DNA from 3 places in the Neobacillus sp. C211 genome. Region 3 is predicted to be linked to each of the others. Evidence: riboswitches for the same ligand, from Rfam matches in the RefSeq annotation. Region 3 holds a riboswitch; each other region holds the start of a gene.
The links. Region 3 has a riboswitch for S-adenosylmethionine ahead of ACSU6B_RS11670 (sugar ABC transporter substrate-binding protein). Riboswitches for the same ligand answer to the same signal wherever they lie in the genome.

Region 1: linked by a shared signal. The riboswitch ahead of ACSU6B_RS03365 (methionine biosynthesis PLP-dependent protein) and the one ahead of ACSU6B_RS11670 (sugar ABC transporter substrate-binding protein) in region 3 are both predicted to bind S-adenosylmethionine.
Region 2: linked by a shared signal. The riboswitch ahead of ACSU6B_RS02955 (O-acetylhomoserine aminocarboxypropyltransferase/cysteine synthase family protein) and the one ahead of ACSU6B_RS11670 (sugar ABC transporter substrate-binding protein) in region 3 are both predicted to bind S-adenosylmethionine.

What each region holds. Positions count from the first base shown of each region.
Region 1 covers NZ_JBPXRO010000002.1:304,326-314,459, reverse strand. The annotation lists gene ACSU6B_RS03405 (glycosyltransferase) at 1-66, opposite strand, end outside; gene ACSU6B_RS03400 (O-antigen ligase family protein) at 92-1,357, opposite strand; gene ACSU6B_RS03395 (oligosaccharide flippase family protein) at 1,359-2,816, opposite strand; gene ACSU6B_RS03390 (CpsD/CapB family tyrosine-protein kinase) at 2,874-3,518, opposite strand; gene ACSU6B_RS03385 (YveK family protein) at 3,511-4,254, opposite strand; gene ACSU6B_RS03380 (glycosyl hydrolase family 28-related protein) at 4,416-5,411, opposite strand; gene ACSU6B_RS03375 (NAD-dependent epimerase/dehydratase family protein) at 5,658-6,653, opposite strand; gene ACSU6B_RS03370 (helix-turn-helix domain-containing protein) at 6,690-7,028, opposite strand; SAM riboswitch class I at 7,236-7,352, shown strand; gene ACSU6B_RS03365 (methionine biosynthesis PLP-dependent protein) at 7,435-8,547, shown strand; gene metC (cystathionine beta-lyase) at 8,547-9,740, shown strand; gene ACSU6B_RS03355 (bifunctional homocysteine S-methyltransferase/methylenetetrahydrofolate reductase) at 9,737-10,134, shown strand, end outside.
Region 2 covers NZ_JBPXRO010000002.1:225,557-235,690, forward strand. The annotation lists gene ACSU6B_RS02910 (3-hydroxyacyl-CoA dehydrogenase/enoyl-CoA hydratase family protein) at 1-2,180, shown strand, start outside; gene ACSU6B_RS02915 (acetyl-CoA C-acetyltransferase) at 2,303-3,478, shown strand; gene ACSU6B_RS02920 (acyl-CoA dehydrogenase family protein) at 3,574-5,358, shown strand; gene ACSU6B_RS02925 (arsenate reductase family protein) at 5,553-5,909, shown strand; gene gcvH (glycine cleavage system protein GcvH) at 5,990-6,373, shown strand; gene ACSU6B_RS02935 (YusG family protein) at 6,482-6,721, shown strand; gene ACSU6B_RS02940 (toprim domain-containing protein) at 6,868-7,224, shown strand; gene ACSU6B_RS02945 (thioredoxin family protein) at 7,232-7,540, shown strand; gene ACSU6B_RS02950 (SCP2 sterol-binding domain-containing protein) at 8,081-8,440, shown strand; SAM riboswitch class I at 8,520-8,630, shown strand; gene ACSU6B_RS02955 (O-acetylhomoserine aminocarboxypropyltransferase/cysteine synthase family protein) at 8,696-10,012, shown strand.
Region 3 covers NZ_JBPXRO010000010.1:107,855-117,988, reverse strand. The annotation lists gene ttdA (L(+)-tartrate dehydratase subunit alpha) at 1-649, opposite strand, end outside; gene ACSU6B_RS11675 (MFS transporter) at 1,097-2,413, shown strand; SAM riboswitch class I at 2,671-2,778, shown strand; gene ACSU6B_RS11670 (sugar ABC transporter substrate-binding protein) at 2,908-4,023, shown strand; gene ACSU6B_RS11665 (sugar ABC transporter ATP-binding protein) at 4,093-5,595, shown strand; gene ACSU6B_RS11660 (ABC transporter permease) at 5,597-6,601, shown strand; gene ACSU6B_RS11655 (hypothetical protein) at 6,721-6,951, shown strand; gene ACSU6B_RS11650 (SIS domain-containing protein) at 7,153-8,142, shown strand; gene ACSU6B_RS11645 (ABC transporter substrate-binding protein) at 8,211-9,503, shown strand; gene ACSU6B_RS11640 (carbohydrate ABC transporter permease) at 9,578-10,134, shown strand, end outside.

The DNA.
Region 1 (10,134 bases), on a different contig from region 3:
CAATTTACAAAAATACATCTCTGCTCCTCCAAAAATCAGCTTATCCGTAATGACTAAAATATTCATGCTTTGCAACACCTCCTTTAATACCTTAATTCAACTTTATTCTTTGTTTATGGGAAGTTAAGACAGGGAGAGGATCTGTCTTCTTCACTTCAGTTCGTAATGCCTGCTTTTTATTATGCAAATAGGTAGATAATATCGCTAAATACAAAAAAAATATATCGTTAATAATCACCGAAAGAAAACCCATTTGAAGTATAAACCCGATAAATGTAAAGAATAGATAGGGTTTATTTTTATGTGTTCTACTTTGTATTAATTGAACAAACACTAAAATGATAAATAAGCAAAAGCAGGAAATTCCTAATAAACCGGATTCTGTTAATATCTCTAAAAATGTATTATGAACTTGAAGTGTATCTCCAAATTGAAAAGAATTGTAAGCAGGAAAGTTAAATGCTCCAATTCCAACATATTTGTGTGAAGCAAAAAAATCCCAGGCCCTTCCCCACAATTCTAACCTCCCGCTTCCACCATCCGAGGACATGTCTTCAATTCTCGATTCTAAAATCCCATATATATCGAATTTCAAATGAACGATTGCAATATACAAACTAACCGATAAAGCAGCTACGATGCCAACTAGCAATTTTAACCGTTTTAATGGATTATCATTCAAAATATAAATAAAGAAGATAAAAGCCATTATTAAAAGCCCGCCTCTTGAAAAGGTCAATAAATTCGTAACGATACAAAGGGTTAAACCAATTTTGTTTTTTAAAGAATTAGAATTGCATAAGTAATAACAAAAAAATAGAGTATTATACAGAACAAAAAAGTTTGGATCCTGTACCAACCCGATTAATCGGGGGTAATCCCGATCTAACATCACTCCGAATTCATATATTCTGTCGCCCTCGAAAATAAAGCCCACACTTTTTAATCCGATAAAATAGAGGACTAGGCTAGCTAAATTAAAAAAAAGTCCTACATCTGAAATCGCCCTTTCGACCACCAAATTATTTGATCTTGCAATAATGGATTTAATAATAAAATAACAAGAAATATATAGAACTATCCCTATGAAAATTCTAATACTGGAGGCTGGATATAATGAAAATGCTCCAGTAAAGCTATACATCAAATAAAATAACAACATCGCTACTTCAAACAAGTGAAGCCTATAGAAGTAAAATGAGCCGATATGGATGAATAAATATAAAATAGAGAAGACCAAATACGGTTTTATGGCAAACCCAACATAAATATAGTAATTTGCAAGAGTTACCAGTAAAAAGAGAAAGAAGATTGTGAAGCTATATTTTTGAGAACTTGGAGCTATATTATCGTCCATCTTACACCCCCTGGGATTTCTTGGTCTTCCATTTATAACCTATTCCACATACTTTAATAAACTCATAAATTATATTCTTAAATTCTTTATCTATAAAAAGTACGAAGGTTAATAGAAGGAAGTTAAATACAACAGCTAAAAATGGATGGGAATCTAGAAAAAATTCAATACCACCTAAACAAATGATAAAAAATGATAAGTATGGATATATTGCCCTTTTAGCAATAATCCAACGATTTGGATTGGAAATCCAAAATCCTATTAGGGCAGTTCCTTCAATCATTACACCTGCGAATGCTGCTCCAGTTACACCAAATAACCTACTTAAAAACAAATAAAGAAAGAATCCTGAAATTACTGCAATCGATTGAACAATGGTACGAAGAGACTGTAATCCCTTTGTCGTTAAACCATCTGCTAATGCAATATTAATTGCCTGTAAGGTAAGCATTAAGGATAAAATTTTCAGTGGAGATGATGCATGAATCCACTTATCACCAAACAGTAAATCTATTACAACATTTGACATATAGTAAAAAGGAATTGTCATCGCCATTCCTACTAATGTCATGATCTTGATAAGCGTTATGTTGAATCTTAAATGATCGTCTAATAGATTATTATTAAAGGCTCTGAATAGTACAGGGTAATAAGCTCCAGCAATAATAAATGGAATTTGCTGTAATGCCTGGGGGATTCGATAAGCTACTGCAAATAATGCAACTTCTTCTAGAGTTAAGGTCTTTTCCAGCACTAGGGGTCCTAAATGCGGAAGTATTACAAAAAGCAATCCACCTAAAGTAAATGACCCTAGATTTTGTAAAAGTCCTTTATGGAATTTACCTTTCAATCGAATGTTAACATTTCGACTTACTAGATAGACCCCAAACACACCTCCGGCAAAATAAGACAGACCATATAAAGTGGTAATAATCAATGGCTTAAGGCTAAAGTGAATCCCTACTGTTAGGGTGAGAACTAAACAAACAGAAGAAATAATTCGTATCATCCCGTTATACTGCATTTTCTCAATCATTTGAAAAAACGTTGTACCGATACTTTGTAGGGCAATTCCTAAAACCATCGGAATAATTAAATAATACGCTGTTTGTATTAACTCTTTATTCCCTGAGTTTGAAATATGAATTACGACAAATCCACAGATAAATGTTGCTACAAGTAAAACCATTCTCATTTTCACATATGAAGAGATTAGGATGGATAGATCCATATCCTTTTTAGATCCTTCTCTTAAAACAATGGTACTTAGTCCAGCATCAGTAAAATATCCCATAATCATTGCAAATGCTAACACAACACTAAACATCCCATAATCATACGACTTTAAATAATTGGCTAAAACGATTAGTGCCGTAGCATTTAATACACTAGATAGTGCTGTACTATAAAACAGATGAGTAATATTTTTTGCAATAGAATTTTTCTTTAACTTCTCCATAAAAATAGCCACCTTATATTAACAATCACCTGATTAAAGAAGTTTTCCCCCTAGTAATTATTCTGTTTGATAAATAACTCCTACAATTCTATTGTTTTTTCTATCCAAGTAATCTTTTGTTAGAAGTACATCTTCTTTCTTCGTTTTATTTTCTTTTAGCACTAAAATAACACCATCACATTGATTTGCTAGAATATGAGAATCTGATGCTATTAAAAAAGGTGGGGCATCAATGATTACCACATCAAACTCCGAGACACAGTTACTAACAAATTCCTTTACTTTACTTGCTATCCATATTTCTGATGGATTTAAAGGAATAGGACCAGTCGGTAAAACGAATAGTCCTGGGACAAACGTTTCTTTAATATAAAGTTGGATGTTTTCTTCATCCAAAATCACATTTGTTAATCCATTCTCATTTTTTATCTGAAACAAACTGTTTAATGAAGGTTTCCGTAAATTGGCATCAACAAGTAGTACCTTTTTCCCTTGCTCAACAAATGCAATTGCTAATTTAGAAGAGATAATAGATTTTTGTTCCTCATTACGTGGCGATGTTACCATTAATAATACCGAATCACTAATAGATACTTGATCTATATTCGTACGAATCATTCGGATTTGTTCTGTACTGATTGAATCTTCATTAAGCTGAAGCCTTTGCATTATTTTTTTTGTTTCATCCCTTTTCTTATACACTGATTTGCCCCCTCTTATTATCATTTAAGACGGCTGACTGTTGCTTCCTATTGTTTTTATTCATAAATTTTCTTTTGCTATTTTTTAAATTTATTTGTCCTAATACTGGCAAACCTACAATACCTTCAATCTCTTTTACATCCTTAATCGAATCGTCCCAATACTCTCTAAACATTGCAAGGCCAACTCCAAGGAAAATTCCAATCACTGCACCAATTGCGACGTTTAAAGACAAACTCCCAACGATCTTAATCGAAGGATCTCCATCTGTATCACTTAATAGCTTTATATCCTTAACATTAAACAGCTCATACATTTTATTGACCGATGTTTTAGCTATGGTATGTGCAAGCTTCTTAGTACTTTCCAAATCATGATCCCTTACTACTACATTGATAATTTGTGAATTTCTATTATTTTGAACAACTATCTTTTTCTCTAATTCGTCATCATTTATATTAAGCTCTTTTTTAACAGAATTAAGCACGATTGGACTCTTTATGAAATCAATTGTTGAAGCAAGCAGCATACTAAGTTCTTGTGTATCACTATAATTACCCTCTTCCTTTGTAAGTTTGCCAATTAGGATATTTTCAGTAGCTTCATAGGTTGGCTTTAGTAAAAATAGGGATAAACCAACAGTCAAAAGAGATACACATATTACTGTAAGAATGATGGTTACTATTCTCTTTCTAATAATGCGAAGGAACTTTTTTAGATCTATTCTTTCGTCCATGGTGACCTCCAAAACTAATATTTTTATTACTCAGTTTTTACCATTTGAATCAGTCATGAGAGAACTGAAACATCCCGCTCCATCGTTAGCAATACATTCATCCCTCTAATTACTCTTTATAACGAACACAAAGGTGCAAATTAACAAAAAAGTGTTGGATTCTACCTTGAATTCATCGTGTCTTCTTCTGGAGTAGAATAATAATTATGTACTCCTTTATCCCTAATATAGTTTGATCCTATATTCGAATATAAACTATTTCTCATAGACTCTTTTGAAAATTCTATTATTGGATTATTGCCCTTTACTATATGAGCGTCCCATATTAAACCTTCAAATTTATTATCAGAGCCACTTACTGTTATTACTTCTTTAGTTAATTTAGAGACTTGAATTTGAAGCCCATTAAAATCATTACCAGAACTTTCATTTGGAACACTCATCGAGCTATTAATATCAATACAGCTTATACAGTCATCCAAGGTTAGATTAATAAATCGATTGCCGTTAATAAAGCTATATTTATTACTATCCTTTGGTTTTTCAGCTTCCAATTTAACACCGGTATGAAATCCTGCAATTCTAATATCAGTAAAATTAACAAAACAAATGAATTGACCTGGGCCACCAGCATAAAGATGAAGACCTGTACCCCTATGTGAGCCGCTGGTGTTTAAGAGTGTAACATTTTTGATTTGAGTTCTATCCCATGACCAAAATTTTTGAATACCGTCTAAGTAAATAACATCTGAATCAAAGTTAGCATCTATTATTTCAAGAACTCCATTTGATATTGACGCATTTTTTTTCACATCAATTGCTTGAAAGTTCCCTTCTATTCTTAACCTAGTATTTTGACCAAATTCCAATTCAACACCCTCTTTTAAAACTAATCCTTTCTTTAGAATATAACTCTTATTTCCAAGTAACTTTACTTTTCCAATTTTTGTTTCATGGCTGTAATTTATTGCTTCTTGAATGGATCGTGAATCGTCTTTCAAATCATCACCGTTAGCTCCAAATTCATCCACATTCACATATTCGTTTTGGCCAGTGCCAGTCCTTGTAACGACTTGATGCTCATTTTTAAATAAAAAAAGAAGGCCTACAATAAAAATAATGGCTGAAATATATATAGTTGTACTCCTTCTAATCATAATTCTCTCCTTACAATCCCTCAATTAATTCTTTATATAATTAATTATAGTTCATTATAATGAACAAATCAACAATATTATCCCATAATTAGGTAATTAAGCTCGTGTACAATGGATGTTAATAATACCTTACTAACGCTTCACCCAAACAGAAAGGAGGCACTTACAATTTAGAAGGATCGATCGTCTGCTAGACTTAAAACATTTTCCAATAACATCTTACAAAATTGGCTTGTGCAACAATAACTAAATTTTCAAGATGTTGTATGAATGTTCTGATTTTCGTAATCCATTTTGATTTTGACCGACTGTTGTTGTCCTTTTTTTACTCCTATTATTTTCAAACCAGTCATAAGTTTTCTCTAAACCAGACTGAAAATTATGAAGTGGTTCCCACTCCAGGTCCTGTTTAATCTTTTTATTTTCCAACCTGGAAAATTTGATATCACCTTGCTTTGGCTCTTTATAGATTACTTCTTTTATATCTTCCAAATTTCCGAGAGTATAAATAAAATCGTTCACACTTGTCTCTGTATTAGTTGATAAATTATAAACCCCTTTGAGATCATATTCAACGCCGCGATAAATGGCATATGCAACATCTTCTACATATATAAAGTCCCTAGTTTGCTCTCCGTCACCAAAAACCTGCAGTGGCTGCCCTTCTAAAACATTATTAATAAAAATGGAAATGACTCCACCTTCACCGACTGTTCCTTGCTTAGGACCAAAAACATTTGAAAAGCGGTAACAAAGTGTATCAACACCAAACATTTCAGTCCACTTTTTGCAGTATAGTTCCCCTACCCATTTATTGATTCCGTATAGTGATAGAGGATCACATAAAGCATCTTCTTTCAATGGAATATCACCATTAAGACCATAAACGGCTGCTGAAGAAGCAAATACTACCTTTTCCACTCCATATTTGGTTGATAATTGAAGTATATTTGTCAACCCTAGGATGTTTGATTGTGAATCTAGGTATGGGTTCACCATTGATGTTCCGACATTTACTTGTGCTGCCAGATGAATAACTACATCAAATCGATTAGATTGGAATACACCCTCACACGTTTGGTCTTCTACGTTTAATTGATAAAATTTATGTTTGAACTTCACATTATCCTTATTTCCTGTAGAAAGGTTATCAATAATGTAGACTTCATCACCTTCCTTAAAAAATCTTTCAGCAACAAAGGAACCTATAAAGCCATACCCACCAGTTACAAGGACCTTCATATTTTCACCTCTATATATTTTGTCTAATTGTTATAACTATTTTTTGCCTTTTTGTAGGGCGTTTCTTAACTCAATTAAGTCTTTCTCATTTATCAATCCGGATTCTAGTGCAATATCTATAAAGATATTCCAATTTTTTACATTCCCCTTGCCATTATCATTTGTATCAGATTTTGTGGTATCTTGGCTTAAAAGTGTTTGTATGTCTACATCTAGTATTTTGGCTATTTTACCCAAAATTTCAATTGAAGGGTTACTCTGGATATTTCTTTCGATTTGACTTAAGTAAGATTTTGAGATAGATGTTTTCTCAGCTAATTGAGATAAGGTAAGGTTTTTCTCTTTCCTTAATTTTTGAATTTTTTTTCCTAACATAATAGGCCTCCTAAAATAAATTTCACTCCTCTCTTAAATATCATTATAGTAAACATTTTGTTCTTTGTAAAGAACAAGGGCAATCACCTAATACTTTTGGTAAGTGCTTTATTACGAACAACACTTAACTATTAACTCATTTTTAATAAAATAAATTGACACCACCGCTAAGTTGTAGTAAATTTTATAAATAGTCTAAATATTTGATTCTTATCAAGAGAGGTTGAGGGAATGGCCCTACGACGCCTCAGCAACCATCAATGGCTTCATTCATTGAAAAGGTGCTAAGTCCTGCAAATTAGCTGCTAATTTGCAAGATAAGAAGAATGACATTGTGGTCGTGCCGACAAAAGTCTTCTTCTTATAGAAGACTTTTTTTATTTTTATAAAACAAGGAGAGTGCATTATGTACAAAATTGATACGAAACTTGCCCAAATTGGAAATCGGAGTGAAACAGCAACTGGAACCGTAAATCCGCCTGTATACTTTTCAACGGCCTTCCGCCACGAGGGAATTGGCCAATCAACTGGGTTTGACTATACCCGAACCGGAAATCCTACGCGCCAGCTCTTAGAAAAAACAATTGCTGATTTAGAATGCGGTGATCAAGGATTTGCCTGCAGTTCAGGGATGGCAGCGATTTTAACCATTCTCTCTTTATTTGAAGCTGGTGATGAATGGTTGGTTAGTGAAGATTTATATGGCGGTACATACCGCTTATTAGAAAAAGGTTATAAAAAATGGGGCTTGAATAGTCAGTATGTCAATACCTGTTGTCCGGAAGAGATTGAAAAGAAAATTACGCCTCAAACAAAGGCTATCTTCCTTGAGACACCAACCAATCCACTTATGCAGGAATCCGATATTGCCGCTGTTTCAAAAATTGCAAAACAGCACGGATTATTATTAATAGTGGACAACACTTTCTATACTCCATTATTACAACAGCCGATTACCCTTGGCGCGGACATTGTCATCCACAGTGCAACGAAATACCTAGGAGGACATAATGATGTCCTTGCCGGTCTTGTCGTCGCAAAGGGGAAAGAGCTTTGTGAAGCATTAGCCTTTCATCATAACGGTGCCGGAGCGGTACTGAGCCCGTTTGATTCTTGGTTACTAATGCGTGGTATGAAAACATTGTCCCTTCGCATGGAAAGACATGAAAAAAATGCAAGGAATATCGTTGAATTTCTTTCGGGGCATGATGCAGTTACTGATGTCCTTTACCCGGGACGCGGTGGAATGGTATCTTTCAGAATTAAAGATGAAGCTTGGGTTAATCCATTTTTACAAGGCTTAAATCTAATCAGCTTTGCGGAAAGTTTAGGTGGAACGGAAAGCTTTATCACTTATCCAGCAACGCAAACCCATGCGGATATTCCTGAAGAAATCCGAATTCAATCCGGCGTCTGCAATCGTTTATTGCGTTTCTCCGTTGGACTTGAGGATTCACAAGATATAATTCAAGATTTGGAAAAAGCTTTTGCCCATGTTCAAGAAGGAGTGATTGCATAATGGCACACGAAGAATACACATTTGAAACCAGGCTCCTTCATAATAAGCACAAAATTGATCCTACAACAGGAGCGGTTAGTGTACCCATACAGCATGCATCCACTTTTCACCAATCTGATTTCGATCAGTTTGGCAAGTACGATTATGGCCGCAGTTTAAATCCGACAAGGGAAGCACTTGAAGATGTCATTGCTGAACTTGAAGGCGGGTTAAAAGGCTTTGCCTTTGCATCCGGCATGGCCGCCATTTCCACGGCATTTCTCCTGCTATCTGCAGGTGATCATATTGTCATTACGGAAGATGTCTACGGCGGTACATTTCGGATGGTCACAGAGGTCCTCACGCGGCTCGGAATTGAACATACCTTCGTCGATATGACGAATTTAGATGAAGTAAAACAAGCCATTCAGGCAAATACAAAAGCATTTTATGTGGAAACACCATCGAATCCATTAATGAAAGTGACTGACATTAAGGCAATTAGCAATTTAGCTAAGGAAACGGGCGCGTTAACATTTGTCGATAACACCTTCCTTACCCCTTCCCACCAACGGCCATTGGAGTTAGGAGCCGATGTCGTGCTCCATAGTGCGACGAAATTTTTATCGGGCCATAGTGATGTCGTTGCCGGACTTGCTGTCGTCAAGGACGAAGACTTGGCGAAAAGATTAGGCTTTTTGCAAAATGGGTTTGGGGCGATCTTAGGTGTTCAAGATGCATGGCTCGTTTTAAGAGGGATCAAAACGCTGCACGTCCGACTAGAACAATCACAAAAATCGGCTATTAAACTAGCTGAATTTTTAGATGCGCATCCGCTTGTTGAAAAGGTTCATTACCCAGGGTTGGAAACTCACCCACAATATCAAATTCAAAAAGCGCAAGCAGCTGGTCCAGGAGCGGTCTTATCGTTTGAATTGGCTAATGAAGATGCACTTCGCACCTTTCTTGCCAATGTAAAAATTCCTGTATTTGCTGTCAGTCTCGGAGCGGTAGAATCGATTCTATCCTATCCAGCAAAAATGTCCCATGCAGCCATGCCTCAGGAAGAGCGAGAGAAGCGCGGGATTACAAATAGTCTTGTTCGCTTATCGGTCGGACTTGAAAATCCTGATGATTTAATGAAGGATTTTTCACAGGCATTTAAGCAGGTTGAACAAAGTCAGTTGGTCTTTCAACGAGGAGAAACATCATGAGTCTTTTAGAAAAATTAAAAAATCAAATTTTAATAGCTGACGGAGCGATGGGTACTCTGCTTTATTCCTACGGAGTCGATTCATGCTCTGAGGAGTTGAATTTATCTCAGCCGGAACAAATCCAAAATATCCATCAGGCATACATTGACGCCGGAGCGGATGTCATCCAAACCAATTCCTATGCTGCTAACTATTTAAAATTGCAGCGCTATGGATTAGAAGATTCAGTTAAAGAGATTAATAGTGCCGCAGTCCGTCACGCCAAACAGGCAGCTCAAAATAACGCTTATGTGCTTGGAACAATGGGTGGAAACCGCGGGATTAAAACGAACTCTATTACAATAGAAGAAATAAAACGAAGCTTTCGTGAACAGCTTTATTGCCTCCTTCTCGA
Region 2 (10,134 bases), on a different contig from region 3:
TATTGAAGCAAAAACCTGCGCCATTAGCGGTGAAAAAGAATTTGGCACTGATTGAAGCAGGTAACCTGGAAGATGATTTAGTCAAATTGAAAGATGTGGACTGGGTCATTGAGGTGGTTGTTGAAAACCTCAATGTCAAGAAACAGGTATTTGAAAAGGTCGAGCAATACCGAAAACCAGGCAGCATTATCAGTTCCAATACATCTGGAATTTCTGTAGAAGCAATGATTGAAGGCCGTTCCGAAGAGTTCCAAAAGCATTTCCTTGGCACTCACTTCTTTAACCCGCCGCGCTATTTGAAATTACTTGAAGTGATTCCTACTCAATATACGGCTCCAGAAGTAATTTCATTCATGAAAACTTTCGGTGAGGATGTCTTAGGAAAAGGTGTGGTTGTCGCCAAGGATACACCAAACTTTATCGCTAACCGGATCGGGACTTACGGTCTGCTCGTAACTATTCAGGAAATGCTGAAGGCGGGCTTAAGTGTCGGCGAAGTAGACTCCATCACTGGGCCACTCATTGGCCGTGCAAAGAGTGCAACCTTTCGAACCCTAGACGTGGTTGGATTGGACACATTCTATCATGTGGCTAATAACGTCTATGAAAAAGTCGAAGGCAAAGAAAAGGAAGTTTTCGAAATCCCGGCCTTTTTGAAAGCAATGGTTGAAAAAGGATGGCTTGGAAGCAAATCAGGTCAAGGCTTCTTTTTGAAAAAAGGGAAAGAGATTCTTGAATTGGATCCAAACACATTAGAATATGGTCCACGTAAAAAGTTATCGACACCTGCGGTTGAACTTAGCAAGCAGGAAAAAGGGACAGCGAATAAATTGAAAGCGCTTGTATATGCCAATGATCGGGCCGGACAATTCTTATGGAATACAATGGCACAGTCGCTTGTATACTCTGCTCAGCTATTAGGCGAGATTGCTGATAATATCGTTTCCATCGACCGCGCAATGAAATGGGGCTTTGGCTGGGAAACAGGCCCATTCGAAACATGGGATGCGATTGGTGTGGAAAAATCCGTTCAAAAAATGAAGGAAGCCGGTCTTGAAGTTCCAGCCTGGGTAACGGAAATGTTAGAAAAGGGACATTCATCCTTCTATTTAGAAGAAAATGGCGAGTTGTTCTTCTATGATAACGGCCAATATCGATTGGTTGAACTTAATCCGAAGGCACTCGACCTGAAAAAGATTAAGAAACAAAAAGGTGTTATTAAAAAGAATAGCGGGGCAAGTCTGATTGATATCGGTGATGGCGTAGCTCTATTAGAGTTCCATTCACCTAACAATGCCATTGGTCTTGATATTGTTCAAATGATTAACTTTGCCGTGGAAGAAGTTGAGAAGAACTATAAGGGGCTAGTCATCGGGAACCAAGGAAAGAACTTCTGTGTCGGAGCAAACCTAGCGATGATGCTCATGGAAGTCCAGGATGACAATATTTATGAGTTGGATATGATTGTCCGTCACCTTCATAGTGCCTTGCTGAAAGTGAAATACAGCCCTAAGCCAGTCGTCGCTGCCCCGTTTGGAATGACACTTGGCGGTGGTGCTGAGGTGTGCCTGCCGGCTGCGCACATTCAAGCTTCAGCCGAAACGTATATGGGTCTTGTTGAAGTCGGTGTCGGCTTACTTCCAGGCGGCGGCGGAAACAAAGAGCTTTATATGAAGCACTTAGAAAACCTTCCAAACGGTGTACCATTTGACCTGCAAAATGTCGCAAATAAAGTGTTTGAAACGATTGCCACCGCAAAAGTTTCCACTTCCGCTGAAGAAGCACGTGAAAATAATTTCTTGGATTCTTCTGATGGAATCAGCTTTAATAATGATCATCTACTTTATGATGCGAAGCAAGCAGTGTTAGCCTTACACGAACAAGGCTATAAGCCGAAAGTACGCAGAAAGGTGCCGGTCGTTGGTGAAACTGGCTATGCGACCCTGTTACTTGGTGCCGAAGCGATGCGTTTATCTGGGTATATTTCAGAGCATGATCTGAAAATTGCCAAGAAAATTGCCTATGTGATTGCAGGCGGAAAAGTGCCATTTGGGACAGAAGTTGATGAGCAATATTTATTGGATCTTGAAAGAGAAGCTTTCTTAAGCCTTATTTCGGAGCCAAAATCCCAGCAGCGCATGCAGCATATGCTTGTGAAGGGTAAACCATTAAGAAACTAATTTTAAAAAAAGGGGGCTGACCCCCTCTTATAAAAGGTTTCGCTTAGATCGTTAAGAACGAGAGGATAGACCCCAAAATAGATTCGTATTTTTCTAATTTAACAGAAAGTGAGGGAACTTACATGAGAGAAGCGGTAATCGTTGCCGGAGCAAGGACCCCGGTAGGTAAAGCGAAGAAAGGTACGCTCGCCCATGTTCGCCCTGATGATTTGGGAGCATTGGTGGTAAAGGAAACATTAAGGCGTGCTGGAAATTATGAAGGGAATATTGATGATTTAATCATTGGATGTGCAATGCCTGAAGCGGAACAAGGCAACAACATGGCTCGTAATATTGGAGCTTTAGCAGGACTTCCATACACTGTACCTGCCATCACAGTGAATCGTTTCTGTTCTTCAGGATTGCAAGCAATTGCTTATGCCGCACAGGGAATCATGCTTGGCCACACCGATACAGCTATCGCTGGCGGTGCTGAATCCATGAGTATGATCCCCATGATGGGGCATGTCGTCCGTCCAAATATCAAACTAGCAGAAACGGCTCCTCAATATTATATGGGAATGGGTCACACGGCCGAGCAAGTGGCGATGAAATATGGAATTTCCCGCGAGGATCAAGATGCTTTTGCGGTAAGAAGCCATCAGCGTGCCGCAAAAGCGATTACCGAAGGGAAATTCTTCGATGAAATTGTTCCAGTCGATGTGACGATTCGGACGGTCGGTAATGACAATAAGCTTGTTGAAAAAACAATTCAATTTTCACAGGATGAAGGCGTTCGCCCAGATACAAATTTGCAGACATTAGGTAAACTCCGCCCGGCTTTCTCCGTGACAGGTTCGGTAACGGCTGGTAATGCCTCACAGACAAGTGACGGGGCTGCCGTCTTGCTTGTCATGGACCGTGAAAAGGCAGAGGCACTTGGTCTTAAGCCATTGGCAAAATTCAGATCCTTTGCTGTTGGCGGTGTCCCGCCTGAAATTATGGGTGTTGGACCGGTTGTTGCGATTCCAAAAGCGGTTAAACTTGCAGGTCTAGAGTTATCGGATATTAACTTATTTGAATTGAATGAAGCCTTTGCTTCCCAATCCCTCCAAGTTATTCGTGAATTAGGTCTAAATGATGAAATTGTTAACGTAAATGGAGGCGCCATTGCCTTAGGACATCCGCTTGGATGTACAGGAGCAAAATTAACGCTCTCACTCATTCACGAATTAAAACGCAGGAAAGAACAATTTGGTGTAGTAACCATGTGTATTGGCGGCGGAATGGGTGCAGCGGGCGTATTTGAATTACTTTAATCCATTTTGGGCTGTCCCAAGCAAACTGCAACATATACCTTTTACAAGGGGGCGGCTATCTGCCCCCACTAATCAAAGATTAGGAGGAATAAATAATGGCAAACCAAACAGAAAAAATCATTAAAGGCGGAAGCTTTTTAATTGAAGATATTTCTTATGAGCAACTATTTACACCGGAGGATTTTACCGAAGAGCATTTGATGATTGCGAAAACAGCAGAAGATTTTGTTGAAAAAGAAGTGGTTCCACAGCTTGAACATTTAGAAAACCATGAGTTTGACCGGACGGTGAAGCTCCTTAAAAAAGCCGGTGAACTTGGGTTGTTAGCAGTTGACGTACCGGAGGAATATGAAGGCTTAGCCCTAGATAAGATTACCTCATCGCTACTTACCGAAAAAATGGCTGGAGGCGGTGGTTTCTCTCTTTCTCACGGGGCACACGTGGGAATTGGTTCCCTGCCAATCGTGTTATTCGGGAACGAGGACCAAAAACGCAGATATTTACCTGCCCTTGCATCAGGTGAAAAGCTGGCCGCTTATGCCTTAACTGAACCGGGTTCTGGTTCTGATGCCCTTGGTGCCAGAGCAACGGCTAAATTAAATGCTGCAGGTACTCATTATATTCTAAACGGGGAAAAGCAATGGATTACCAATGCCGGTTTTGCTGATGTATTTGTAGTATATGCAAAAATTAATGGCGAGCAATTCACTGCATTCATTGTTGATCGGGATTTCGCTGGAGTTTCAACTGGTGCAGAGGAAAAGAAAATGGGAATTAAGAGTTCTTCCACTCGGACGCTTATTTTAGAAGATGTTCCCGTTCCTGTCGAAAATTTATTAGGTGAAATTGGTAAAGGTCATGTGATTGCCTTTAACATCTTAAATATCGGGCGTTACAAGCTTGCAGTTGGCAGTGTGGGTGGTTCCAAGAAGGCCTTTGAATTGACTGTTAAATATGCAAATGGGCGTCAACAATTTAAAACACCAATTTCACAATTCAATTTAACCAAAGAAAAATTCGGAACCCTGGCCTCTAAGATTTACGCGGCAGAAAGCTCTGTTTATCGTACCATAGGTCTGTACGAAGAAAACCAAGGCAAACTTTCAACTGAAGAAGAAAAGGATATTAAATTAGTGGCAAATTCAATTGCCGAATATGCGATTGAGTGTTCATTGAATAAATTCTTTGCAAGTGAAGTATTAGCCTATGTAACGGATGAAGGTGTACAAATTCATGGTGGATACGGATTTATGCAGGAGTATCCAATTGAAAGAGCATATCGTGATGCACGTATTCAGCGTATTTTTGAAGGAACAAATGAAATTAACCGCCTGCTAGTGCCAGGCACCTTATTGAAAAAAGCGTTCAAGGGAGAGCTCCCATTATTCCAAAAGGCAGTGGCCCTTCAAGAGGAATTAATGATGTTAACACCAGAAGAACCTGGTGATGAGCCACTTGCACAGGAAAAATATCTTGTAAGAAATGCAAAAAAGATTGCCCTTTTAGCAGCTGGTTTAGCCACGCAAAAATATGGCAAGGCACTTGAAAAAGAGCAGGAAGTTTTAGCAAATATCGCGGATCTTATTTCTAACGTGTATGCAATGGAGTCCGTTGTGTTACGTACTGAAAAGGCGATTGCAAAAACTGGTTTAGATAAGAACAAGCAGAAACTTCTTTATACACAAATTTACTGCCAAGAAGCCTTCAATGAGCTTGAGGCGATTGCCAAAGAAACATTAGTGGCTGTTGAACAAGGCGATACCTTGCGTATGATGTTGTCCTCGCTTCGTAAATTTACACGTCATACTCCAATTAATGTCATTGTGAAAAAACGTGAAGCTGCTGATATCATAATTAAGGCTGAACGCTATCTTGTTTAATTAAATCAGGCTCCCTTTCTATTAGGAAGGGGGCTTAAATTTTTATATTAGAAAAGGAAGGAATTTTGAAAAATTAGTCGAATTTTTTGTAAGTAGAACATATTTTTTGCATTAGGATTTTGAAAAACGGTATGATAATATTCAATTGACACTAATAAGTCATTGATATTTTATAGGAAAAGGCGGTGATATTGATGTCTCTGACGTTTTACTGGTATCCGAAATGCGGCACTTGTCGAAACGCGAAGAAATGGCTGGATGCCCATCAGCTTTCCTATGAAGAAGTACATATTGTTGAACATCCTCCAAGTCGTGAGGAATTGCAGGAATTTTATCAAAAAAGCGGACTGGAATTAAAGAAATTCTTTAACACAAGCGGTATGAAATATCGTGAATTAGGTATAAAGGATAAAATGAAGTCTGCAACTGATGAAGAACTGCTAGAATTACTGGCTTCCGATGGCATGTTAATCAAACGGCCGATTTTAACTGATGGTGAAAATGTCACCGTGGGCTTTAAAGAAGAAGAGTATGAAAAAATGTGGCTGTAAGCCTGCTCTTCCTTCATTACTAATGGGAATCGATTTATTTCGATGATAGATTTTAAAAAAATAAATGGAGGTTTTTTAAGATGAGTACACCAAAAGAATTACGGTATTCAGAAGAACATGAATGGGTAAAGGTTGAAGGGGAAAAAGTGCGTGTTGGGATTACTGATTTTGCACAGCATGAATTAGGAGATATCGTTTTCGTTGAACTTCCAGAAGTTGGCGATGAGATATCTGCTGACGAACCATTTGGAAGTGTTGAATCTGTAAAAACCGTTTCTGAGCTTTACGCTCCAGTTAGTGGTAAAGTCGTTGAAGTAAATGAAGATTTAAGTGATAGCCCTGAGTTTGTCAACGAATCTCCATATGAAAAAGCATGGATGATTGTCATTGAATTATCAGACAGCAGCGAACTAGACAAGCTCATGACTGCTGAACAATATGAAGAAATGATTAAAGAAGATTAATTAATCCCGAAAAAGCACCTTGTCAAGGTGCTTTTTCTCTTAATTTCCCACTTTTTCTTCTACTATTTTAGGGGACCTTATAATAAATATATTGAAGAGGGTGGGAGAATGACGTTAAAACAGCAAAGAGTCGATGTTACTGATCGAGTGATTGGCAAAATGAAAAATGGGGAAATGGAACTGTTTCTTGATAATACACCGATTGGAAAAATGAAGCTTTCAGATCACATGCAAGTAGAATTAGAGCATCATTTTGAAGTGGATCAGCAAAAAATCTATCAACATGTCACGACAACAGAAAACCCTAATGCAAAATATACAGATTGTGATGATGGAGGTTGGTGTTAACTAGGTAAATTTCACGTGAATTCTGAGTCAAAACACTATTTTTAAAATGACAATAATGATAAAGTTAACATAGGCAGAAGAATACACACGTAATCAATATTTTAGAATATGTTAACATAAACAACTTCTAATACAGGTGATGGATGATGAATGATTCGTATGTTGACAAAGTTCTTATTGTCGAAGGAAAATCAGATAAAAATAAGGTCAAAAGAATTGTTAAGGAACCAGTAGAAATTATTTGTACCAATGGTACAATCAGTATCACAAAATTAGATGAACTAATTGAATTTCTTGAGGATAAGGATGTCTATATTCTTGTGGATGCCGACTCCTCAGGTGAAAAGCTTCGCAAACAGTTAAAACGAGAATTTCCGAAAGCGGAACATTTGTATATTGACCGGATGTATCGTGAGGTGGCAACTGCGCCAGTGCACCATTTGGCAACCGTTCTAATAGGGGCGAATATCGATGTTCATACTGAATTTTTAGAAATGGGTTAAAAGATATATGAACGAATGGAATCGAACAGATTTATCTGCCTTTCTTGAAAAAAAGGCGACCGGGTTAGTCTATTTTTATACACCCATGTGCGGTACCTGTCAGGTAGCTTCAAAAATGCTGCAGGTCATTGAGCAACTAGTAGAGTTAGATATGGGAAAAATGAATTTAAATTTCTACCCAGACCTTGCTAGGGATTTAGCAATTGAAAGTGTCCCTTGCCTATTATTTGTTGAAGCCGGCAAGATAAAAGAAACCCTCTACGCTTTTCAATCAGTTCCATTTTTGCTTGAAAAAATAAAACAGCATTTATCCTAAGCAGATGCGCGCTTGCATCTGCTTTTTAGGTGTACTCAAGCCTCTTAAGTAAAATCCTACCCGAGAAGAGAGGGAACAGTCCGCAACATGGTCTCTTACGGACAAAACGCATTAGCTAGCCTTTTGTGCATACCATTTAATGTTGACGGTCTCTTATTTAAATTGTGCATAAAGCGAGGGAGCTGATTTGGATAGATAATGAGTTCATTGAGTGGGGCTTTATAACAAGTAAAATGGGGGTTGATAAAAACTACATAAGCCTCAATAGGGATTCGATATTCATTAAGGTCTTTAAAACTCATAATCCACATCCTTTCGATTTCGAATCTAACTTCATTTTACAAAATGCTGCCCTTTAATCAGCAGTAATGTTTGAATAATTCTCAACACTTTTCAAAAAATTCTCTCCATCCGACATATTTCTCAGGAAATCTCCGTAAATCACCTCCAAAAGGTTGTTAATTGTCGACCACTTTAAAGAGGATTTCATGCCCCGTTCCTGTATATTTAATATAAGAGAGCAGACCGGAGTGGTGGATTATGATAGAGATGCTGAAAAACTTTCAATTAGCAATCAAACAGCAAAGGCATGTTCTGCCGTTACTAGAACATATCGATTTGCGAGTGAATTTGGTTTGTGAACAAAAAGCCATTCAGATTATCATAAAGAATGGAGAAATTTTCATACTTCATGATAGCGAAGTGACACGAACGATATCCGAAATCCGCGGTGACCTTAAGGCAATGAAACAACTACTTGAAGGGAAGGAACGGTTAAGGGCCCTTGAACATAACGGCCAATTACGTATTTCCGCTCCAATTCGCAGCACATTATTACTAGAATCTGTCTTCTATTTGACAAAGGCACAGGAAAATTTACCAAAAATAACAAATTTCTAATCAGAGCTATTGACTCGGAATTAAACTTACTGTAAAGTTTTAGGTGAATAATCAAATAATAAAGACAATTCAATAAACATTCTTATCGAGAGTGGCGGAGGGACTGGCCCTTTGAAGCCCAGCAACCGGTTTATAACACAATCACACGGTGCTAAATCCAGCAGAGCGGAGATGCTCTGAGAGATGAGGAGAGAGTCCCCCTCTTCTATGAAGCGGGGGTTTTGTTTGTTGCATTGCAAAAAAGGAGGAAGTAGTATGGGTGAAAATCAAAAGAAGTATCGTTTTGAAACATTGAGTGTTCATGGTGGATTGTCTCCGGATCCGGTAACGGGGGCTCGAGCCGTTCCGATTTATCAAAACAACGCCTATCAATTTAAGAATACAGAGCATGCGGCAAACCTATTTAGCTTAGCGGAACCTGGGTACATATACACACGCATTCACAACCCTACTACTACCGTTTTTGAAGAAAGAGTAGCATTATTGGAAGGCGGCGTTGGTGCCCTAGCAGTTGCTAGCGGTATGGCAGCGATTACCCTCGCCATTTTAAATATTGCTGAAGCTGGCGATGAAATCGTATCGGCATCAAATCTCTATGGAGGAACATATAATCTTTTTGCAGTGACGCTTCCAAAATACGGGATTAAAGTGAAATTTGTTGACCCTGAAAATCCGGAAAACTTCCGTGCTGCTATTACCGACAAAACAAAGGCTGTTTTCGCTGAAACGATTGGTAACCCAAGCCTTCGTGTACTTGATATTGAAAAAGTCGCCGATATTGCTCATGCAGCAGGTGTTCCATTAATTATTGATAACACCTTTGCCACTCCATATCTGTGCCGGCCAATTGAATATGGTGCCGATATTGTGATTCATTCTGCCACCAAATGGCTCTTAGGAAATGGAACAACTACAGGTGGAGTTATTGTCGATGGTGGGAAGTTCGATTGGAATTCGCCGCGATTCCCTGGTTTTACAACGCCAGATGCCAGCTACCATGACCTGGTTTATGCAGAAGCCCTAGGTGAGATCGCCTATATTATCAAAGCACGTGTCCAATTGCTGCGTGACTTAGGACCGGCATTAAGTCCGCAAAATTCCTTCCAGTTTATCCTTGGACTTGAAACACTGCATGTTCGAATGAAGGAGCATGTGGCTAATACTAAAGAAGTGGTGGAATATTTAACTAATCATCCTGCTGTGGAATGGGTATCTTATCCAGGACACCCGTCCCACCCAGATTATGAATTAGCCAAAAAGTACTTGCCAAAAGGTGCAGGTTCCATGGTTGTCTTCGGGATTAAAGGCGGTAAAGAAGCAGGAGCCAAATTAATCGATTCGATTACTCTATGGGCGCATGTGGCAAACGTTGGCGATGCAAAAAGTTTAATTATTCACCCAGCAAGCACCACCCATCAGCAATTAGATGCTGATGGCCTGAAAGCTGCAGGTGTAACAGAGGATTTGATTCGCCTTTCAATCGGTATCGAGAATGTTGAGGATTTAATCGAAGATCTCGAATCAGCTATTTTGGCTGCTACTGGTGTAATCTCATTAAAGGTAAATGCATAAAAGTTACCAAAACTTATTTTTCCGAATATGAAGTTATTTTCATTGACACCCCTTTTTATCCATGATACGATAACTTTCGTAATATAATTACTTAAACAAATTAACGTTTTAATTGAATATAG
Region 3 (10,134 bases):
GTCTCATAAGCGCTAATTTTGAATTTAAAGCGGCTGTTTCAACAGAAGTACCGACTCCAACACCTACTAATAGAGGAGGACATGCGTTGAGTCCATAACTTGTCATACGGTCAAGGACAAACTTTACAACGCCTTCATAGCCTTCACCAGGCATAAGAACAGTTGAAACTCCAGGAAGGGTACATCCGCCTCCTGCCATATAAGTATAAATTTCCACTTTGTCACTGTCTTCTTCAATTTCCCAGAAGATACTAGGAGTACCATTTCCGATATTCTTTCCTGTATTGTATTCATCGAATGTCTCTACCGAATTGTGACGCAAAGGGGTTTCTTTGGTTGATTTATATACACTTTCTCTTAGAATTCTATCCAATTGCCCAATTAATGGGAAGTTCTGTCCACACTTTACAAAAAATTGAAGAACACCTGTATCCTGGCATGAAGGTCTCTTTAACTCAAAAGCTAGTTTTTGGTTATCAAACATAGTTTTGTAAATGATTTTTGCAAGAGGATTATTTTCCCCTTCACTAAGTTCTTTCAGTTTATTTTCCACATCATCAGGAAGTTTATAGCTGACAAGGGATACAAACTTTGCCATTAGATCAGTCATCTTTGTTATTTGTTGCGTTTTTTCCATAACAATACTCATAATAATAACTCTCCTTTTTATTCTTTTTTCCCAACCGTATAGTTAAGTGTTTGTGGGAAGATCTTCTATATTTATTATTTATCAACGTATACATTAATGTCAATGAAAATTTAATGGAAATATTATAGTTACCATTACACAAGATATAAAGGAAGATAAAACCCTTTAAATTTGTTGAATTTATGACAAAATACAATTTTTTATATAAAATAACTAATAATCTGAAAATAGGATATTGACATCAATGTATACATTAATTGATAATTGGTGTAAGGGTTTTCAACTGAAAATCACACACATCATCAATAATGGAAGGAGGTTAATGAAAGCTTTATCATGTATTTCTTATAGCAATCATCTAATTGGATTATACTTGCAACAAGATGCGACTAAGATATTGACCAACAATACGTTTGAATGGACATCTTTTAAATAGGGGGGAACTTTATGAGTGTTAACATGAAAGAATTAAAGGCATTTACGAAAAAAACCAATACACGTTATGTGATTTTGACCATTTTATTCATTACGACCGCAATCAATTATATTGACCGTTCAGCACTAAGTGTAGCTGCACCTGTGATGTCCAAAGAGCTACAACTGGATGCGGTTTCATTGGGTATAGCTTTCTCAGCATTCAACTGGGCCTATGCCTTTTTGCAAATCCCGGGCGGCTGGATGCTCGATCGATTTGGAGCACGTGTTGTTTATGGGGTTGGGTTGTTCGTATGGTCACTGTTTACCTTTTTTCAAGGATGGACTAGTGGTTTTCTGATGTTATTCATCTTAAGATTTATCGTCGGGATAGCAGAAGCTCCTTCGTTTCCCGGGAATAGCAGGTTAACTGCCATGTGGTTTCCTCAAAATGAACGTGGCAGGGCCGTCTCGGTCTATAATTCTGCCCAATATTTTGGACTTGCTTTGTTTACCCCTATACTCGCATTTCTTTTACAGAAATTTGGATGGCATATGATTTTTTATGTTGCTGGATTGGCCGGAATTGTAGCGTCATTCTTTTGGTTTAAACATATTCACGAACCGAAAAAACACCCAAAAGCAAATCAAGCTGAAATTGACTATATTCTGGAAGGTGGCGGCTTGGCGAATGCAGGGGATAAACCGATAAAAATCAGGTGGGCTCATGCAAAACTACTTTTGACCAACCGACAAATGATTGGAATCTATATTGCACAGTTTTGCCTCAATACCATTGTTTGGTTCTTCTTGACTTGGTTCCCTACCTACCTTGTGCAAGAAAAACATATGTCCATGCTCAAGGTTGGCTTTATGGCTTCACTCCCGTATGCAGGTGCCTTTTTAGGTGGAATTGTCGGTGGATATATATCCGACTGGTTGTTAAAGCGTGGAAAGTCACTTGGTGTAGCACGTAAAACACCAATAATAATCGGATTCTTGTTTTCAAGTATTATTGTTCTCGCTAACTATACTTCATCAGCAGCACTCATCATGCTTATCATGTCGGTAGCCTTTTTCGCCAAAGGGATGGCAGGTGCAACATGGACGCTTGTTGGCGATATGTCTCCAAAAGAAATCATTGGACTAAGCGGTGGAATATTTAATACATCAGGTAACTTGGCTGGTATCGTAATCCCTATTGTAGTTGGATATATTTTAAGTACTACGCATTCCTTCAGTGCTGCATTATTCTTTATTGGAGCAGTCTTGATCATTGGAGCATTATCTTATATCTTTATCGTGAATAAAGTAGAGCGGATCGAATTACCAGCAGAATTAATGGAGTAAAAACCAGCTCTAAAAAATGTACATGCTTCATGGAAATTAAATTTGAAAAAGAAGGCTAGCCTATATATTAAATGGTTAGCCTTTCTTCATTTCAGGATTTATTTCTATAGCTGTAACGCTTCATATTTTTCAGCACTTATATTCAAAAGCTTTGAGGCGTAGGAATAATAACTATATTAGAAATATTCAAAACACTATTGACAACTTGTTAATAGGAGACTAAAATCTAATTTATTACTTTAAATGAATAATACGTTCTCTTATCAAGAGTGGCAGAGGGACTGGCCCGATGACGCCCAGCAACCGTTCCGTTTGGAATTGGTGCTAAATCCTGCAAAACAATTTATTGTTTTGAAAGATAAGAGAGGAGTAGTCCCTTAATTTGTGATGAAACCTCTCTTTTCTGGAGAGGTTTTTTATTTTTATATAAAAACAAACCTTTCCAATCGGAGTAATGGAGTATTGATAAGAATCTAAAAGGGGGAGCTTTAATCATGAAAAGAAATATCTTTAAAAGTACACTCGTATCAGCGTTAGCAGCAACACTCTTACTCACAGGCTGTGCTTCTGAGGGAGAAAAAAAACAAGCAAGCGCTCATAAAAAGGTTTCACTTGAAGGTGTATCTGAAAAGTTTACAAGTGGTGATCCGTTAAAAATCAAGGTTATCCGTAAAATTGGCGGTGATGATCATACTGCCCAATTCTTAGCAGGTGCAAAAGAAGAGGGAGAAGCCTTAGGTTTTCAAGTGGACGTGTTTACCGCAAATGGTGATACAGCTAAGTTCCATGATGCGATTAATCAGGCATTAGACCAGGATTATGATGGATTTATCATCTCTCATGGTGACGATGATGCGACTGTTAATGATGTAAAAAAGATAGTTGAAAAAGGAAAAAGTGTAGTTACATTTGACTCCAATCCAAATATTGCGAAGCTTGATGGAGTAACGCTTACTTCACAGGATGATGAAGCCTTAGCAACTTTAGCCCTTGATCAACTAGTAAAGAATACAAAGGGTAAAGCAAATATTGCCTACCTATGGGTCGACGGTTTCCCTGCAATGGTTAGACGTAATAAGGTTTATCAAGAAGTCCTTTCAAAAAATCCTGAAATTAAAGAAGTGGAACGCTTTGGTGTGGCTGCGGCAGATACAAGTGTACAAACACAAAACGCAGTTGCAGCCATGTTAAATAAATATCCAAAGGGCAAACTGGATGCCATATTTGCTACTTGGGATGCTTTTGCAATCGGTGCAGCACGAGCTTTGAAAGAAGCGGGACGTGAAGAAGTGAAGATTTATGGAATCGATGTTTCCAATGCGGATCTGCAAGAAATTCAAAGAAAAGGCAGCGCTTGGAAATACACAGCAGCTGTCGATCCGAAACTTATCGGTGCTGTTGATATGAGAATACTTGCGAAAAAGCTTGCAGGTGAAGAAACACCACAGACTTTTGATTTAGATGCTTCACTTGTTTCACAAGAAAATCTTCTCAAAGCAAAAGAGCCTGTAAACATGGTTAATCTGGCAAAAATTATCCCAGGCTGGGGTCAATCGACGGCATTTGAGGAAGAGTGGATAAAGACGTTAAAGAAGCATTATAAAGAATAGTCGGTATACAACTAGACACTCTCTTTTTCAATAGATGAAGAGAGTGTTTGCTTACGGGGGATGATTTTGATGAGATCAACATTGGAGATGAAAAACATCTCAATAGAGTTTCCTGGTGTGAAGGCATTGAATCAGGTCGACTTTTCGATGAAAACGGGAGAAATTCAAGCTTTGATTGGGGCAAATGGGGCAGGGAAATCAACGTTAATGAAGGTTCTCGCGGGTGCTTATGACCACTATACCGGTGAAATAAGCTTAGATGAGAAAAACCTGAGGATTCGTTCTCCGAAAAATGCACAGGACGCAGGAATACAAATCGTTTATCAAGAAGTAGATACGGCTCTCATTCCGTATTTAACCGTCGCCGAAAATATTATGCTCCTCGATACAGTCCATAACATGGGGAAAAAGCAATGGATGAAATGGAAAAACCTTCATCAAAGAGCGGATGAAATACTATCAAGTATGAACATTATGCTTCCGACGAAGAAGCTAGTAAGTGAGTTAACGTTAGCGGAAAAACAAATGATCTTAATCGCTAGGGCTGTTTCAAATCAATGTAAGTTTCTTATTTTAGACGAGCCGACAGCACCATTGAGTCATACTGAAACGACGGAACTATTCCGGATTGTCCGTGATTTAAAAAAGCAAAATGTAGGTGTTATCTTTATTTCCCATCGCCTGCCAGAAATTTTTGGAGTCTGTGATGAAGTAACTGTGATGAGAAACGGTGAACTTGTTGCAAAAGAGGCAGTTACTAATACGACCATCAACAAAGTGGTGGAGCATATGCTGGGTCAAAGATTAGAGGAACAGTTCCCAGAGAAGAATACGTCTATTGGAAGCACGGTCCTTGAGGTAAAAGGACTTTCAGATAGAGGGAAGATTAAAGATTTACATATTCATGTTAAAGCAGGAGAAATCATTGGAATTGCCGGGCTTGTTGGTGCTGGAAAAACAGAATTGTGTAAGGCGTTATTTGGCTCTGAGAAATTAACGGGGGGAGACATCTTTCTTCATGGCAATAAACTAAAATTAAAGAGTCCCTATCAAGCGGTTAAAAAGGGAATTGCTTTAGTTCCAGAAGAACGGAGGAAGGAAGGAATCCTAGTTCTTGAATCAGTAGAAACCAATTTAACAGCTGCTAATTTAGGTGAATTTTCAAAGAGATTAAGCTTTTTAGATCGAAAAAAAGAAAAAGAAACGGCAAAGCAGTTGATCCATCGCCTCGGAATTAAAACACCTTCAGAAGATACCAAGGTACAGAATCTTTCCGGAGGGAATCAGCAAAAGGTCGCAATCGGAAAGTGGCTCGTAGCTGAAGCAGATGTATATATTTTTGACGAACCAACCAAAGGCGTCGATGTTGGCGCAAAGAAGGATATCTTTGAGTTAATCGCTGAACTAGCGAACCGGGGTAAAGCGATTATTTATGCTTCTTCAGAGCTTTCGGAGATTATTGGGATTACTGATCGAGTCTATGTTTTATACGACGGCAGGTCCGTAAAGGAAATTGAAACGAGAGAAACGAACGAAGAAGAACTATTATTTTATTCAACAGGGGGCAGGTAAAATGGAGGCAAATATTGCAGCAAAGAATCAGGAAGCCCCGGCAAAAAAAGTCTTTGAGTTATTTCGCTTTTTATATAAATATGGGACGATTATTACGATTCTTGCACTTATTATTATTTTTTCAGTGGCTAATCCTACTTTTATTCAGGGCAGTAATATCATCAATATCTTACGTTCGATCTCCATTGTAACGATTATCGCCATCGGTATTACGATTTCATTGTCTGTCGATGGTTTTGATTTATCGGTGGGATCGGTCGCTTCCTTATCAAACGCCATTGTCATTTCGATGTTTGTTTGGTTTTCACAAAACACATTGGTGGCGGTCATTTCTGCGATTGCTGCATCATTAGTAGTAGGTGCATTAAACTCATTCATGATTGTGAAAATGAGAATTCCAGATATGCTGATGACACTCGCTACGATGTTTATTATTCAAGGGACAGCATTGACGTATACAAAAGGGGCCACTGTTTCACAAAACATGGTTATGCCTGATGGCTCGATGGCATCGGGTCTGATCAGTCCTTTTTTTGCAAAAATCGGAGAAGTGCCGTGGATTATTATCATTATGGCTGTGACCGTGATCCTCGTGCATATCTTTTTGAACTATACAAAGCATGGTCGATATATGTATGTGATCGGTGGTAACAAAGAAGCGGCGAGACTATCAGGTATCGCAGTTAATAAATATAAAGTGGCAGCGTATTTGCTTTCGGCTCTGTTTGCCTCCATTGGCGGGATTGTGCTCGCTTCAAGGGTTTTGACATCAGAAATTAACTCTGGTGCTCCCTATTTAATGGATTCAGTTGCCGCCGCCTATATTGGATTTTCAGTCCTTGGGGCTGGAAAGGCCAACGCGTTTGGAACATTTGTTGGAGCCGTCCTGATCGGGATTCTCCAAAACGGACTCGTGATGATGTCCGTCCCATATTATGCGATGGATATTGTTAAAGGCACCGTTTTAGCCTTTGCATTAGCGATTACGTATTATAAACAAAAATAATTGAACTATGATAAACCTATCCATTTTGCGGATAGGTTTATTTTTTTGAAAAACCAGAATAAAATCTACAAATATAAGTAAGTTTTGAGGAACAATATTTAGAGATAGGAGGGATCTTAATGGAACATTATGAAGCATTTCTGAGAAGTAAGAATTGGGTAGATACCGATTTAGATTCAAGGTATATAAATGTTAATCATCCCTATGCTATCTTAATTTCTGAGAATGAAGGGCAAATTACCTTAAGAGGTAACACTGGGTTTGATAATGGGCAAAATGGCGAGGAGATTTTTACGTTTAACTCATTGAAAGAGCTCCAAGAATGGTTTGAAAACAATATAGGGGAGTAACAAGAAAAAGCAGCCAGGGAAGACCCCTGGCTGCTTTTTGTCGAGAAATGTCGTTTCATTTTTCTGAAAATTCAATTGACTAGAGTTTAAAAGTATAGTAATTTATATATAACAACATATAACGTTATATAAAGTTGTATATTGTTTAAAAGAATTTACTAGTGTTCATTCACTAAAATATTTTATCAGGGAGGCAACAAAATGACGACTGAATTAGTAATTGACGTGAAAAATCAAGTGCAACAAGCATTAGCAGAGGTAGAAAAAAGAAATATTTCCAATGTTTTCTTTGTAGCATGCGGAGGATCATCTGCCATTATGTATCCAAGCAAGTATGTAATTGACCGTGAAGCAAAGGTTCTTGATGCCCATCTTTTTAGTGCAAATGAATTTATCCATCGCAATCATGCAAAACTTGGAAGTAATTCCCTGGTTATTTTGTGCTCGCACTCAGGAACAACACCTGAAACAGTAGAAGCAGCAAAATTTGCTAGAGCAAAAGGTGCGTTAACTGTTTCTTTAACAAATGTGGAAGCGTCACCATTAGCGCTAGCTTCAGATGTCGTGCTGAAGTATCAATGGGGCGAAAAAGCAAGCGCTTTCACAACCAATTATTCAGTACTATATCAACTAGTGTTTGGTGTACTAAAAGTTGTTGAAAATAACGAAAAAGCTAGTTTAGTAGAAGAAAGTCTTGAGAACTTACAAAATGTTTACGAAAAAGCTGCTGCACTATACCAAACAAAGGCAGAGGCTTTTGGTCAACAGTATAAAGATGAAAAAATTATTTATACAATGGCAAGCGGAGCAAATTATGGTGTTGCCTACTCTTATGCAATTTGTATCCTCATGGAAATGCAATGGGTTCACTCACACGCCATTCACGCCGGAGAATACTTCCACGGGCCATTTGAAATTATTGATGAAGAAACACCTTTTATTATCCTGCTAGGCTTGGACGAAACAAGACATTTAGAAGAAAGAGCATTAGAATTCTCTAAGCGTTATGGCAAGAAGTTGGTTGTCCTTGATGCAAAAGACTTTGATTTCACTGGGGTTGCAGAGGAAGTACAAGGATACATTGCCCCATTAGTTTTAAATTACGTATTAAGAAAATATGCGGATCAGTTAGCAGAAGCACGAAATCATCCGCTATCAAAAAGAAGATATATGTGGACAGTGGAATACTAAACCAAGATGAAATAACAAATATACTGCAATAATCATAGATATGTATTCCTTTCTGGAGGGGAAGCTTAATGAAGAAGTTATTAATTTTAAGTATTATTTCTATCCTTTTTCTATCGTTTTTTGCTGGCTGTTCTAAGAGCTCTAGTTCAACAAATGGAAAAGATGTGGTTGAACTTAAATTCTTCCACCGCTGGCCGAATCAACCTAAAAAGCAATATTTTGAAAAGGCAGTAAAAGAGTTTGAGAAGGCCCATCCCAATATTAAAATTAAAACGGAAGCCGTCTTGAACGATTCTTATAAAGAAAAAATTCGTGTTGTCTTAGGATCAAGCACCCCTCCAGATGTTTACTTTTCTTGGAGCGGAGAGTTTGCCTATAACTTTGCACGTCAGGGACAATCGCTTGATTTAACTAATTATGTAAATGAAGATAAAGCGTGGTCAGATCAAATCATTGCCTCCCAGTTCAATGCCTTCACTTTAGATGGTAAGATTTATGGGATTCCGTGGTCAACTGACGGCAAGGCCTTCTTTTACAATAAGAAAATTTTCAAGGATTTAAATCTTGAAGTTCCAACCACTTGGTCCGAACTAATTGATGTCTCTAAAAAGGTAAAGGCCGCAGGACTTACGCCAATTACATTTGGAAGTAAAGCACCGTGGACGATTTCCCACTATATAGGAACATTGAATCAATTGATGGTGCCACAGGATGTTCTTGATAAAGATTATGATCCCAAAAATCCTGAAGGTGATTACTCGCATCCAGGTTATGTGAAAGCATTAGAGAAATTCATGGAACTGAAGCCGTACTTCAATAAAGGAGTTAATTCTGTAGACCATGAATATTCACGGGAGTTATTTAACAGTGGAAAAGCAGCGATCGGCTTCTTCCAGCTTGCAGAAATCGGGCTTATTGAACCATCTTTAAAAGAGGATTTAGGTGTGTTTAACGTACCAGGTGTGGAAGGTGGAGAAGGAAATGCCAACTCCATCACAGCAGCACCTGAAGGAATCATGATTTCTTCGAAAACAAAACATCCGAAGGAAGCAATGGAATTTGTCAAATTCTTAACTTCGAAGGAAAAAGGTACAGAGCAGTTAAAAGAAGTAAGTGAATATAGTGCGGTTAAAGGAACAACAACTGATGAGAATGCTTCCAAGCTTCAACAGGATGCTATCAATTTAATTGTTAATGCTGAACAAACGTACTTATGGTTTGATACAGCTGTTGATATTAAAATAGTTGATGCTTATTTAAATGGAACACAGCTAATGTTGGACGGCAAGAAAAGTCCAGAAGATGTAATGAAGGATGTCAGAGCAGCAGCAAAAGAAGTTAAGGCGTCTGCAAAAAAATAGGAAGCCAGAAAAGGTGGTTGCAAGTTGACCACCTTTTTTCCAAAGATACGCCTGTTAAAAAAAGGGGAGTTATTATGCAAAATACAAACAAGTGGTTACCATACCTATATATTGCACCTTGCTTAATCTTTATGGCCCTTTTTGTTTACTATCCAATTGTTGAAAACTTTTTTTATAGTTTCTATGATTTCTCTGCTTTTTCGGTAGAAAAAACATTTGTTGGCTTTGAAAATTTTCTTAATCTTTTTAAAGATGAAGTTTTTTATATAGCTTTAAAAAATAATCTCTGGTATGCAGTGATCTCGATTATTTTTCAGGTATTTGGCGGACTTATTCTAGCGGCTATACTTGAAGATCCGCTAACACGATTCATTAGTGGATTGTTCCGTACCGTATTTTTCCTTCCAGTTGTCATCTCGATGACTGTCATCGCTTTACTGTTTACATTTGTTTATAACCCGGATATCGGAATTTTAAATGGGCTATTAAATATGTTAGGACTTGAGAATTTAACTAGGGCTTGGCTAGGAGAATCTGAAACCGCTATCTTCGCTGTTATTGCGGTGTCACAGTGGCAAAGTATTGGTTACATTATGATGTTATTTATTATCGCGATTCAAAATATCCCCCA